2 regions of the Hahella sp. NS-SX17 genome follow, and region 2 is predicted to be linked to the other one. Evidence: predicted binding sites of a transcription regulator. Region 2 holds the regulator's gene; the other holds the start of a gene.
What was found. The regulator PhoB, encoded in region 2, activates phosphate uptake and scavenging genes when phosphate is short. The targets are predictions, from matches to a motif close to TGTCATANNNNTGTCANA.

Region 1 (5,694 bases), 2.3 Mb from region 2:
AGCATGCTGGCGGCTGGCGATGTGGATGTAGTGACCCTGGCGAGAGAGTGGACGGACGCGCCGGCGGCGTTCCTGTGGTCAAAGCCGGTCATCCCTCATCGCGACGTCATTTTTTCCCTGCGCGATCGCAACCTGCAGTTTAAGAAGGTCGAAGAGCTGGTAGGTACAACGCTGGTAGTGCGTTTCGGCTACCACTACCCCTTGCTGGACCCCTATTTTGAGGATGGCCTGATCCAACGCCAGGAGGATTACAGCGAGAGCATCATGTTGTCGCATTTGCTGAAAACGCCTGACCGGGTCGATGGCGCCGTTATCAACGAGCTGGTGGGCCTGTGGTTGATCAAGGAGAAGAGCCTGGGTAACAAGTTCACTCTTTCCGATCAGGATGTCAGCACCGTGTGGTTCCGCTTCGCCGTGACGCCACAGCGCAAACAGTTACTGGCCGATATCAACGCCGTGCTGCAGGATCTGAAAGAGTCTGGAGAGCTGCAGGAAATTATCTCCCGCTATCAGCCTTAGAAGCCCGATGGCTACGCCGCGAATTCCGACACCCGATACTCCGCTTTGATGACGACCTCCAGATAATCCGAGTGATTCATCGCCAACTCAAAACCTTCACTGTCGTCGCCCCCGCCCGGCCCTCTCGCTTTCATCAGACTGCGACTGCGCGTCAGCCCCGCCATCGCCTGACGATTCGGCTCATCCCATTTCGGATAGAGACTGTGCACCGCGATCAGGCGCACGCCCAAAGCGTCCGCCAGCTCCAATGCCTGCTTTTTGTTTTCCCTGGCGGCGGATTTCATGATCTCCAGCTTCCTGCTTTCCAGATAGGAGTATTCCCATTGGATGTCTTCCAGGGAGATATTTTTTGTCGTCGCCGCCAGAGACAGAGTTTGCGGCACATCGGCGATCGCCAGAGATTGCAGCTTGAGCGTGAACGTCACCGATGAAGCGCCAGCGAACATACCGGATTTAGAGGTCACGCGGATATTTTCAAGAGACAGTTTGCTCTCATCCACTGCCAACTGTTTCAGGCCATCGATAAGATTTTTGACGTCCTTCAACTTCTTCAGCGCCTCGGTGGTGAACACAGAGGATTCCCCCGACACCTTAAGGGCCAGGGTCGCCGCGTCGGGAGACACTTTCACTTTCTCCACAGTTTCCATGGTGATTCTATCGGGATATTTTTCGCTCATGCTCTAGCTCTCCAATTATTGCAGCATCTCTCGCAACGGAATCAGGCTGCGTTCGCCCTCGGGCGACACAATCGCCACGGTTTGCGCCGGTATGGCCGATTGCCCCGTTTTACGCTCCTGAGAGGAAAAGTTCGCGGTAATCGTCGTGCCGTCGGCAAAGCGGGTGGATTGCAGCAGACGATCCTGCGACAGGAACTCAAACCCCGTCATGCGCGTACTGTAAAGTTTTTCATGCCAGGGACGGAATACTTTATCGTAGGCGGCGATGACAGGCAGGTCGCGCTTCTGATTCGCCGCGTTCAGATGGTACATCGGCGGAATCATGTACAACAACTGCAGCAGCCCCACATCCACGCGGGTTTCTTTGAACTTCAGCGAGGGGTATTCCCAATGCAGGGTCGCCACCACGCTATCGTGCAGCGCCAGTTGATACAGCGGCAAGCGATAGGCGGGATTGTAGTAAATATTGCGCAGCGCTGGCTTGATCGGCTTAGTGGCGAAGAACAGCGAGGGCGCCTCAGGCGGCCAGTAGTTGCCACGATAATAAGTGGATTGGCGGTTCTTGCCGGTATCCGGGTCCGTCCAGCTGAACGGCGTGATGGTCATGCCATGAGCGAACTCAATGGCGTTCGCAAACAACGCGGAGCCGCCTTCGCTCCCCGTGACCAGCGCCAGTTCTTCCCGTGGGAAATTCAATCGTTGCGTACGCGCCGCCACATCCTGCGCTTCACTGGTTTTGCGCCCTTCCGTGTAGTCCTCGTAGATCATGCCAGTGGCGTCCACATCCAGGAACAGACTGTTGAGCTTGGCCTCACGCGTCACCGCCGTCATGCGCTGCTCCGCATAGTCTTCAATGGCGACAGGGTTGGCGTAGGCGCCCACACTGGAGAAACCGGAGACGACACTGCCGTCTTCCCGTCGGTAGGGCGCCTTTTCCCAGTTTTCACGGCCGACCTGGGCGGTCAGCCAGGTGCGCGGCTCATCCGGGGCGTGAATGCTGCCGTAGCTGTCATAGACTCCCACCAGATAGCCCGCCGCTTTCGCAGCTTTCACCGATTGCGGATGCCATAAGGTATCCAGCCAGTCGTTGGCGCCCAGCCAGGCGCTGGTCAGCCCGGCCTTGCGCAGCGCGGCGATGGTGTCCGTGGAGAAACCGCCGCCCCAGGACTCCGGCTCGGTCATCATGGCGCCGAACGCCTGCTGCATGGCCGTGCGCATCGCGTCTCCCCGCAGCACTTCCATCGCGGGATCATGTCCGCCCGGTAAGGGATGCTGCGCCGGCGCATCGATGGCTTTGATCAACGCCCCATTCACCGCCCTGACGATAGCCTCGCGTGAGTATTTGGAGACAAATCCCGCATCGCCCTGCGCCTCCTTGAAGGCCTGGGTAAACATCTTGCGCGCCTCTTTATCGCACTGCGCCCAAAGTTTTTGCGCGAGGCGCCCCGGCGTCTGATACTTGGCGGCGAATTCACGCACGAAGGGACGCCAGTTCTTAATATCCTCCGGCTTGATCAGACCGCTGCTCCACAGGTAAATATGCGGCGCGCCAGCCAGCTTGGCTACATTGGGGTTTTGCGCGAGTTTATCGTCCAGCGTCAGCAGCCCCTGACGCTCCAACAGCTCGCGATAAGCCAAGGCGCCGGCGACAGGGGTTGCCGCGCCCTTCTGTAAACGCGCCAGATAAGGCCGATCCGGCATCAGCGGCGAGAATTCATGACTTACGCCCAGACGCAATGCGCCTTCATCCCGGTCGAAAGTCATGGCGGTATTGAAGGGGTTCTCCAATGTCCAGGTCAGAGAGTAGCCGATTTGCCCTTTGCCGCCAGCGCGCACTTCCGTCCAAAACGGCATGGACAGCAGTTCCGTCAGCGCGGACTCGTCGTACTTTTCCTGCAACCAGTCCGCCCACGCCGCATCATCGGCCGGAATATAAAAACCTTCCCCCAATGGCAGACCATAAGCGGACACCTGACGCGCCGCCGACACCGGCCAGTCAATATGTGCCTTCGGCTTGTCGGCGCTAATGGCGAAAGTCAGAGCGCCATGATCAACAGCGACTTTCACGTCAAAGGAGTTGCCTTCCAAAGCGACACGCCAATGACGTGGATCGCCTTCTACAAACACGACGCTTTTGACGTCTTCCGCAGCAAACGCCGCTGCTGAAGCGGGAGATTGAGTTTGGTTCATCTGCACCGTCACCGCCAATGTGGCGGGATCGATCAGATACAGGTCGTCGCCAACGGCGACTTGCACCGGTTGTGTATTCCCAGGCGTAGCCCAGGCTGGTTGCAGCGCGATGGATAACAGCGCCGCCAATACGGAGATTCGTTTCATAATGACGTATAACTTGAATAGAAATTGGGTCGAGGTATCGCTTTAAGTCACGCAGATTCCCGCAAAGGAGCGACAGGGAACATTTGGGCGCGGACTTATAGGTAAGTCATTGATAATGGAAGCCGCCATGCCCGGAAAACTTAAACGTGTAAGCTCAGTCCACTATAAAATAAAAGTTTCCCGGTTTCTGCATGATAAAGACGCGCCCTTTCCGCTGATAGCCCTGAATCCTTTGGCCGCGTAGGACTGACAAAGTTATGAAATTTTCTTCATGAGGGTGAAGCGACTAAAACCCATATCGCAACGCCACATACAGGTTGCTGTTGTCCTTGAGCTGGCCAAAAAAGGTTTCCTCTTTTTCTCCGTAGAAAACATTAGCGCCGCTCTCCACGCGCCAGTGATCGTCCACTTTGTAGTTCGCTTTCAGACGCAGGTAGCCGTCTTCTTCATTGGGGCTCCAGAAGTTGAACAGAGACAGGGTCAGATTCTGGTTCAGCAGCAGCTTGGTCAGACGCAATGTTACTACCTGACGATGCTCGTCCTTGATATAAGCGCTCGGCGGCTGCGAGGCCTTGAAGGCGTCATAATCCTGCATGGACTCAACGTAGAACTGCACCGCGCCAGTCAGCTCCGGCAGCAGCTCGCGTTCATAGCCGACTAAAGCGCGCCACTCGCTGTTGCGCACCCAGGGGTCGTCACCGTGCTCATCCTCCAGGCTGTCATAGTAGCCCAGCTCCGCATTGGCTACGCCGCCGGCGACAGGACCGCGCACGCTCGCGCCCCACACCTGCAGCGCAGGAAAGGTATACAGGCCGCTGTCAGGATTAACGCCCGCCGGGCTTTTCCAGAAACCGCGATAATAATAGGCGGCCAGTTCATAGGGCCCCAACAGACGATACACCCGCAACGCCAGTTCATCATCCTGCAGCGCGTTTTGACGCCCTTCCACCTGCAAGGGCTCATTGCGCCCAACCACCTCACTGGAGCCTGCGCTGTAATAGGAAATCCGCTCGCCATCAATATAACGGTCCGCGTCGAATTGCGGCGTGTACACCCAGTCCAGATTCACCACATCACTGAAGAGGGATATCTTGGCGGCGTCCGAAGGCGCTTTCAGGTACTCCTCGTCACGGCCAATCATCAGCGCGCTCCAGTCCTTGGGAAACAGATCGTTGATGAACAGCAGATCGCCGGTTCCCCAGGTGAGAACCTGACGTCCCAGCTTGATATCCATCGCATCCGCCGGACGCACCAAAAAGTTGGCTTCGCGCACGTCCAGCCAGCCTTCTCCATGCTCAAGATCAATACGATGATGATCCAATACCGGGTCGTACAGGAAATCCGCCACGCCCTTAAACGTGACCGACTCCAGAAACGCTTCCGCCTGCCATTGGGCGCGCGCTTCGCCGATGGACGCCCGCTTTTGCGTCGGATCCTCCTGCAACCGGGCGCCGAGACGGGTTTCCGCAAAACCGGACATTTGCCACGGAACCGCGGTCAGCCCTGCCTCTGTCTCTTGGTCCCTACCATTCAATCCGGGTTCCGCCAGATCCAGGCCGACAGGCAGATCTGGCTCATTGGCGGATGGTTTAGCAGGTTCTTCCAACCCTGTTGGCAGTTGTGGCTCCTCCGCTCCCAGCCCTGCAGGCAACGCTGGTTCTTCACCCCAGGCGCGAGCGCTTATAAGCAGGATTGCGGCGATTCGAAGCGGTGTTTTCATCAGTGCTCCCGCCCTCTCTCAGCGTAGATACTGACGCGGCGCGCTACGCAAATAACGTTCGCTGAAAATATCTTCTGGAATATCCACGTCGTAATCGACTTTGCTGTAGCGCATCTGAGTGTAACCGCCGATGCGCGAGTCGCTCATTTTGGATTCCGTCACTGTCTGATAGCCGTCCACCATTTCCACCCGCGTCGCCTGATAGGTGCGATAAGCCCGATCCGATGCATCGTAAAACTCGGTTTTGACTGGAATAAAGGTGGTCTTGTGAATCCAGTTTTTGTAGTAGGCGAACTCCACATTACCGGTGTTTTTTGGCGTACTTTTCAGCACGTAGTAGTTGTCCGTCTCTTCGAGCAACACATGATTGTCTTCATCCGGAGTGCGCCCGGACACATCTTCATAGAAAAAATGTGAGCCCATAAAACTGGTGCGTTCATC
Region 2 (5,694 bases):
CGCCAGATCGAAGAAGTCCGCCGCAGCCGCTATAAAATGCTGCATGGCTACTACCCAGGCATTAACTCCCAGTTGGTCGGCGCTGACGGGACGCCACTGGAAAAACTGCATGCACTGACGCTGCCTGACGGCGCCTACGGCTGCCATCGCTCACTGGCGCAAATGAAGCTGGCGGCCTGCAATATCGACAGCATCCGTCGCGGCGAAGAGGAGTTCTTCGACCCCACTGGCGAGTTTATCCTGCAACCCGGCGACACACTGATTCTGCATGGCTCGGCGGATCAGGTTGAACAGGCGGAAAACAGATTGCTGGGCGGCTGAGCTTGAACGCGATATCAATCCACACACTAAAACAGGATTCTGTCTGGTTATGAAATCCCAAGGGCGTCCAGCTCCTTCCCTGGCGGAGCAGTTCAAGGCGAAATTGCCGGTCTACATTGACCTCACGCGACTGAACCGCCCTATCGGAACCTATTTGCTGCTTTGGCCTACCCTGTGGGCGCTATGGCTGGCCTCAGAGGGCGCGCCCTCCATCAAGAACCTGTTCATTTTCATATTAGGTGTTTTGTTGATGCGTTCAGCCGGCTGTGTGATCAACGATTACGCTGATCGCCGCATAGACATGCACGTAGAGCGCACCAAGGGCCGTCCATTCGCCCAAGACAGGGTGACGGAAAAAGAAGCGCTTACACTGTTCGGCGTATTGGTCGGCATTTCATTTATTCTGGTGCTTTTCACCAACGCCCTGACGATCTATCTTTCCGCTGGCGCACTGGCGCTGGCTTCTACGTACCCTTTCATGAAACGACACACTTACCTGCCCCAGGTCGTACTTGGCGCCGCTTTCGCTTGGGGCATCCCCATGGCATTCGCTGCAGAGTTGGACGCCGTGCCGCAACAGGCGTGGCTTTTGTACACTGCGACAGTGGTTTGGACCGTCGCCTATGACACCATGTACGGCATGGCGGACCGGGAAGACGACCTCAAGATTGGCGTCAAATCCACGGCGATCCTGTTCGGTGAAGCCGACCGCGCCGCCGTGGCGGGACTGCAAGTATTGACCCTGGGCATGCTGTTTATGGTTGGCGCACAGTATGAACTGGGCGTCTATTATCAGGTTTCGCTGATCGTCGCCGCCGTCTTGTTCGTGTATCAACAACACCTGATTCGCGACCGCGAATCTCAACACTGCTTCAAAGCCTTTCTCAACAATCACTGGGTCGGCGCCGTCGTTTTTCTTGGTCTGGCGCTGGAATTCATCTTCCGCCCCTGACTAGGCTACGTCATGCCTTTTGTCCGGCCATCACAGGCCGGCCCCATTTCCATCACATTTATTAAGCGCCTGTCATATACTTGTAACAAAACGCCGTTGTAATAATTCGGCAATCGAGTATTCAAAAAGGTGTTTTGCATGGCAAGCAAACAAGTTCTCATTGTGGACGATGAGCCCGCCATCCGGGAAATGATCGCAGTCGCTCTGGAAATGGCCGACTATGACTATCTGGAGGCAGGAGACGCGCGGGAAGCGCATGCGTTGATCATTGATCAGAAACCGGACCTCATACTGTTGGACTGGATGTTGCCCGGCGTCAGCGGCATTGAATTCGCACGCAGACTCAAGCGTGACCAAAACACCTCGGAAATCCCACTCATCATGCTCACCGCTAAAACCGAAGAGGACAACAAAGTCCAGGGCTTGGAAGTGGGCGCCGACGACTACATCACCAAGCCATTCTCTCCAAGAGAGCTGGTCGCCCGCCTGAAAGCTGTGCTGCGACGCACCGCCGTACAGGGTATGGAAACGCCCATTGAAGTCGAGGGGCTGCGACTGGACCCAGTATGTCACCGCGTCACCGCCAAAGGCGATGCGCTCAACATGGGCCCCACAGAGTACAAGCTCCTGCAGTTCTTTATGACGCATCAAGAACGGGTGTATACTCGCGGACAGCTTTTGGACCAGGTATGGGGCGGCAACGTCTATGTGGAAGAGCGCACGGTGGACGTGCATATTCGACGCTTACGCAAAGCGCTGGAGCCCAGCCATCATCATTTGGTTCAAACCGTGCGTGGGACGGGGTATCGCTTTTCGACACGAGCGCCATAAGCGCAGCGACCTGTCTTAAATAATAAATAATTCCAAAAGAAGTATTCATCAAAACGCATGCGCAATCACTGGCGTCATTATGCGCGGCTACTGGTTTACAGTTTGCTGGGCTGCATCGTTGTCGGACTTGTCATAGGCTCGGTAGCCTGGGCGCTGGTGTTTGGTCTTACCGCGTATCTGGGATGGACACTCACACAGGCGTTTCGGATGCATCGCTGGCTGTATCAGACGAAAATGGAAGACCCACCCGAGAGTCGCGGTCTCTGGGGGGACTTGTTTGACGGCATTCATCGTCTACAGGTGCAGCACTACCGCTCCCGTGACCGGCTGCAAGCGATGATTGACCGCATACAGGAATCCACCAACGCACTCAAAGACGCCGTCGTCATGACTAACAGCGAAGGCGCAATGGACTGGTGGAACCAGTCCGCAGAAAAGCTGCTCGGGTTCAAATACCCCACTGATCGTGGCCAACTCATCTATAACCTGATCCGCACACCGATTTTTAAACGCTATTTCGCCTCCAAAAAGTATCAGGAACCGCTGATCCTCAACGCCCCGAATAACCCCAACCTGAAGTTACAGTTTCACATCACTTTGTTTGGTGAAGATGATCGCTTATTGCTGGTTCAGGATGTCACCCGTCTGTATCGCCTGGAAGAAATGCGGCGGGACTTCGTCTCTAACGTTTCTCATGAGCTGCGTACGCCATTAACGGTTATTTCCGGTTATTTGGAAACCCTCATCGACAATGCTGACGATTTACCGCCGCGCTGGAATCGCGCCATGAACCAAATGCAGCAACAGGCGCAGCGAATGGAGGCGCTGGTTAATGATTTATTGCTTCTGTCCCGTATAGAAAATGACGGCTCAAATTTCAAAGCCACACTGGTGGATATAGACAGCATGCTGCGCGCCATCTGCAGCGACGCCCGAGCGCTCAGCCAGGAAAAAGGCCACCGGATAGAATTAAACCTGGAAAGCGCCGCCGGACTGACCGGTAACGAAACGCAGTTGCACAGCGCCTTCTCCAACATCGTCATGAATGCAGTGAAATATACCCCCGCCAATGGGGAAATCCGGGTGCGCTGGTTCGAAGATAAGAAAGGCGTGCATTTCGCCGTCAGAGACAGCGGCATTGGCATCGATCCCCTGCACATCCCCAGGCTGACGGAGCGCTTTTACCGGGCCGACCCTTCACGGGCCGCAGACACGGGGGGCACCGGCCTGGGCCTTGCTATCGTCAAACACGTCTTGATCAATCACGATGGGGAACTGGAAATCACCAGCCATATCGGCGCAGGAAGCACTTTTACCTGCCACTTCCCACGCGCCCGCATGGCGTCTGCGGAAGCGTTAGCGGAAGCCGAAGAAGTGAGGGATTAAATAAGCTTAGAATTTAGCGATAAACTTGGATAAGGACGCCATCTTATCCGGGTCTTCATCCACAAAACGGATAACGATACTGATAAAGTCCGTATCCACCCGTTTCTCCACGGCCTGAAGCATGTGCACATAGCCGTTGATCCGCTCAAGGGTCTCGCCATCGTCGACCTCTATGTCCACCACCGCCGGATCAAGAATCATCGGAAAACGTTGTCCTCGCTTGGCGATCACTTTCACTTCCGTCAGGGTAATAGCTTTAATCACGCAGGGCAGGTTGAACTCAGCAAAACGAATCTGCGCCAGGGCCTTCTTGCCTGAGACCGCTGGCGCAGACTTTTTCGGAGAAGAGGTTCCCCCAGTCAACAAGGCTGCGCTATCAGCAAAAGGACCAGGCGTCACGGCTGGCGCTGAGGTTTGTTTGGCGCTGTCGGACGCCTGCATCAATACGGAGGCGGAATCAGCGCCCGGTCGGGCGGAAGAAGTTTTTTCACCGGCGGCGCGTTTAAGCTTGGCGGCCAACTGTTTATTGACCTTCTGCGCCAGCATTTCAGGACTGAAGGGTTTTCCCAGATAATCGGAAACGCCGCTCTGCACCGCTTCCACGACATGCCCCCTGTCTCCACGGCTGGTAACCATGACAAAAGGCGTCTTCTTGTAGGCATCTTGACCCCGCGCCCACTGTAGCAATTCCAGCCCCGACATTTCAGGCATTTCCCAGTCGCACAGGATGAGGTCATAGTGCGTCTTATTCATCAGGATCTGCGCTTTTTTCCCGTTGATGGCTTCTTCTACCGTCACTTGAGGAAAATAGGTGCGCATCGCCCGCTTCACCATATCGCGAACGAAACTCGCGTCATCAACCACCAACACCTTTAAAGCCATGTCAGAGCTACACTTTCCGTTAATCACATAACTATAAGGCTAGCACTGTCTGACAAATTTCCCACTTTATTCAGTACTTAAGCGGCGGCGCGGCATTCGCGCCGCCGCAACGGGATTACCTGACCGTCACACCAGAGCCAGAGGTAGGATTCGACTTCGGCAACTGGCCATGTTCTTCCAGCCAGAATTTAACGCCGCCAGCGACCGCCGCCTGCATGGACACCAGATTCACAATAGGAATCAGAGTGCTGCCCCAAACGCCCAGGCCGAATCCAAGCGTCCGACTACGACGCTCGCGCATGAAGCGAATAACGTCGTCGATCTTGCGCTTATTGTTGTCCGCAGGATAGTCCACAAACTCCAGCGCCATAATCCAGGAAGAGAATACCGCCCAGAGCACCGGCGACAATAGGTTTACCAGGGGAATAAAACTGAGCACAAATGTAACTACAAATAGACCTAAAGCGCGAGGCAAGTAATAAAGAAACTTTTTGACCTCACGCCAAACACTGGCGGGAATATTCTTGATCACTTGCTTCCAGGGAGTATCCTCATCCACCTCTTTGCCTGTCAGCAACTTCTGCGTCTGTTCCGCCAGCAGCCCGTAGAACGGAGCGCCCACCAGAGTGGCGACAAACACAAAGGTATAAAACACCAATACGCCAACCAGTATCGCGAACACCAACCATACCAGCCAGCGCAAGAATGACAGCCAGTCTGGAAGCCAGTTGACCATGGCGTCCACCCAGCCGGAGAAATAGGCGCCCATGCCCCAGATGAAGCCAACAAACACCAATATATTGATAATCAATGGAATAACAACGAAGACCCGCAGTTTGGGATGCTGAATCAGGCGAAACCCTTCCAGCAGGTCGTTGAAACCTTTAGCGAATAATTTCACGCTCTTTTCCTTTCTGCCTCATACAAATAATTAGTGAGAGTCGCCGCTGGACTCAATTTATGGGCTCCGCGCTCAAGCGAAACCGGGACGCGCTCATCTTCATTTGAAATGTCTGCAACTGACGGTAGCGCATATCCACCTGAATCAATTGCGTCAACGCATCTCGAAGTTCAGGGTCCACGGCGCAGCCGAACATGATCGCAGATATAGCCGTGGAGGGAAACTTGCAAAGGGACAACAGCTCACCATCCCATTGTATTTGCTTCTGCCCGGTATCCAGCGGACGCAACAAACGCCACTCGCCTTCCCCAGCGAATTCAGGAGACCGCTGAAACAATGGGCTGAACCCAAACGCTCCGGTTTGCGGTCTTTCGTCTACGTATTCAAGCTTTTTGAATGTTTGCGGATTATCGAGATAATG

Region 1: AC2IBB_RS27240 (glycoside hydrolase) is a predicted target of PhoB. The motif match lies at 3,779-3,796, and genes of this name have one in related genera.

The regions. Positions count from the first base shown of each region.
Region 1 covers NZ_CM170632.1:6,102,508-6,108,201, forward strand. The annotation lists gene AC2IBB_RS27230 (substrate-binding periplasmic protein) at 1-519, shown strand, start outside; gene AC2IBB_RS27235 (SIMPL domain-containing protein) at 531-1,196, opposite strand; gene AC2IBB_RS27240 (glycoside hydrolase) at 1,212-3,533, opposite strand; gene AC2IBB_RS27245 (hypothetical protein) at 3,820-5,253, opposite strand; gene AC2IBB_RS27250 (outer membrane lipoprotein-sorting protein) at 5,272-5,694, opposite strand, start outside.
Region 2 covers NZ_CM170632.1:1,087,701-1,093,394, reverse strand. The annotation lists gene AC2IBB_RS05000 (monovalent cation:proton antiporter family protein) at 1-321, shown strand, start outside; gene ubiA (4-hydroxybenzoate octaprenyltransferase) at 371-1,273, shown strand; gene phoB (phosphate regulon transcriptional regulator PhoB) at 1,412-2,104, shown strand; gene phoR (phosphate regulon sensor histidine kinase PhoR) at 2,162-3,490, shown strand; gene AC2IBB_RS04980 (response regulator) at 3,497-4,372, opposite strand; gene cysZ (sulfate transporter CysZ) at 4,488-5,273, opposite strand; gene AC2IBB_RS04970 (hypothetical protein) at 5,326-5,694, opposite strand, start outside.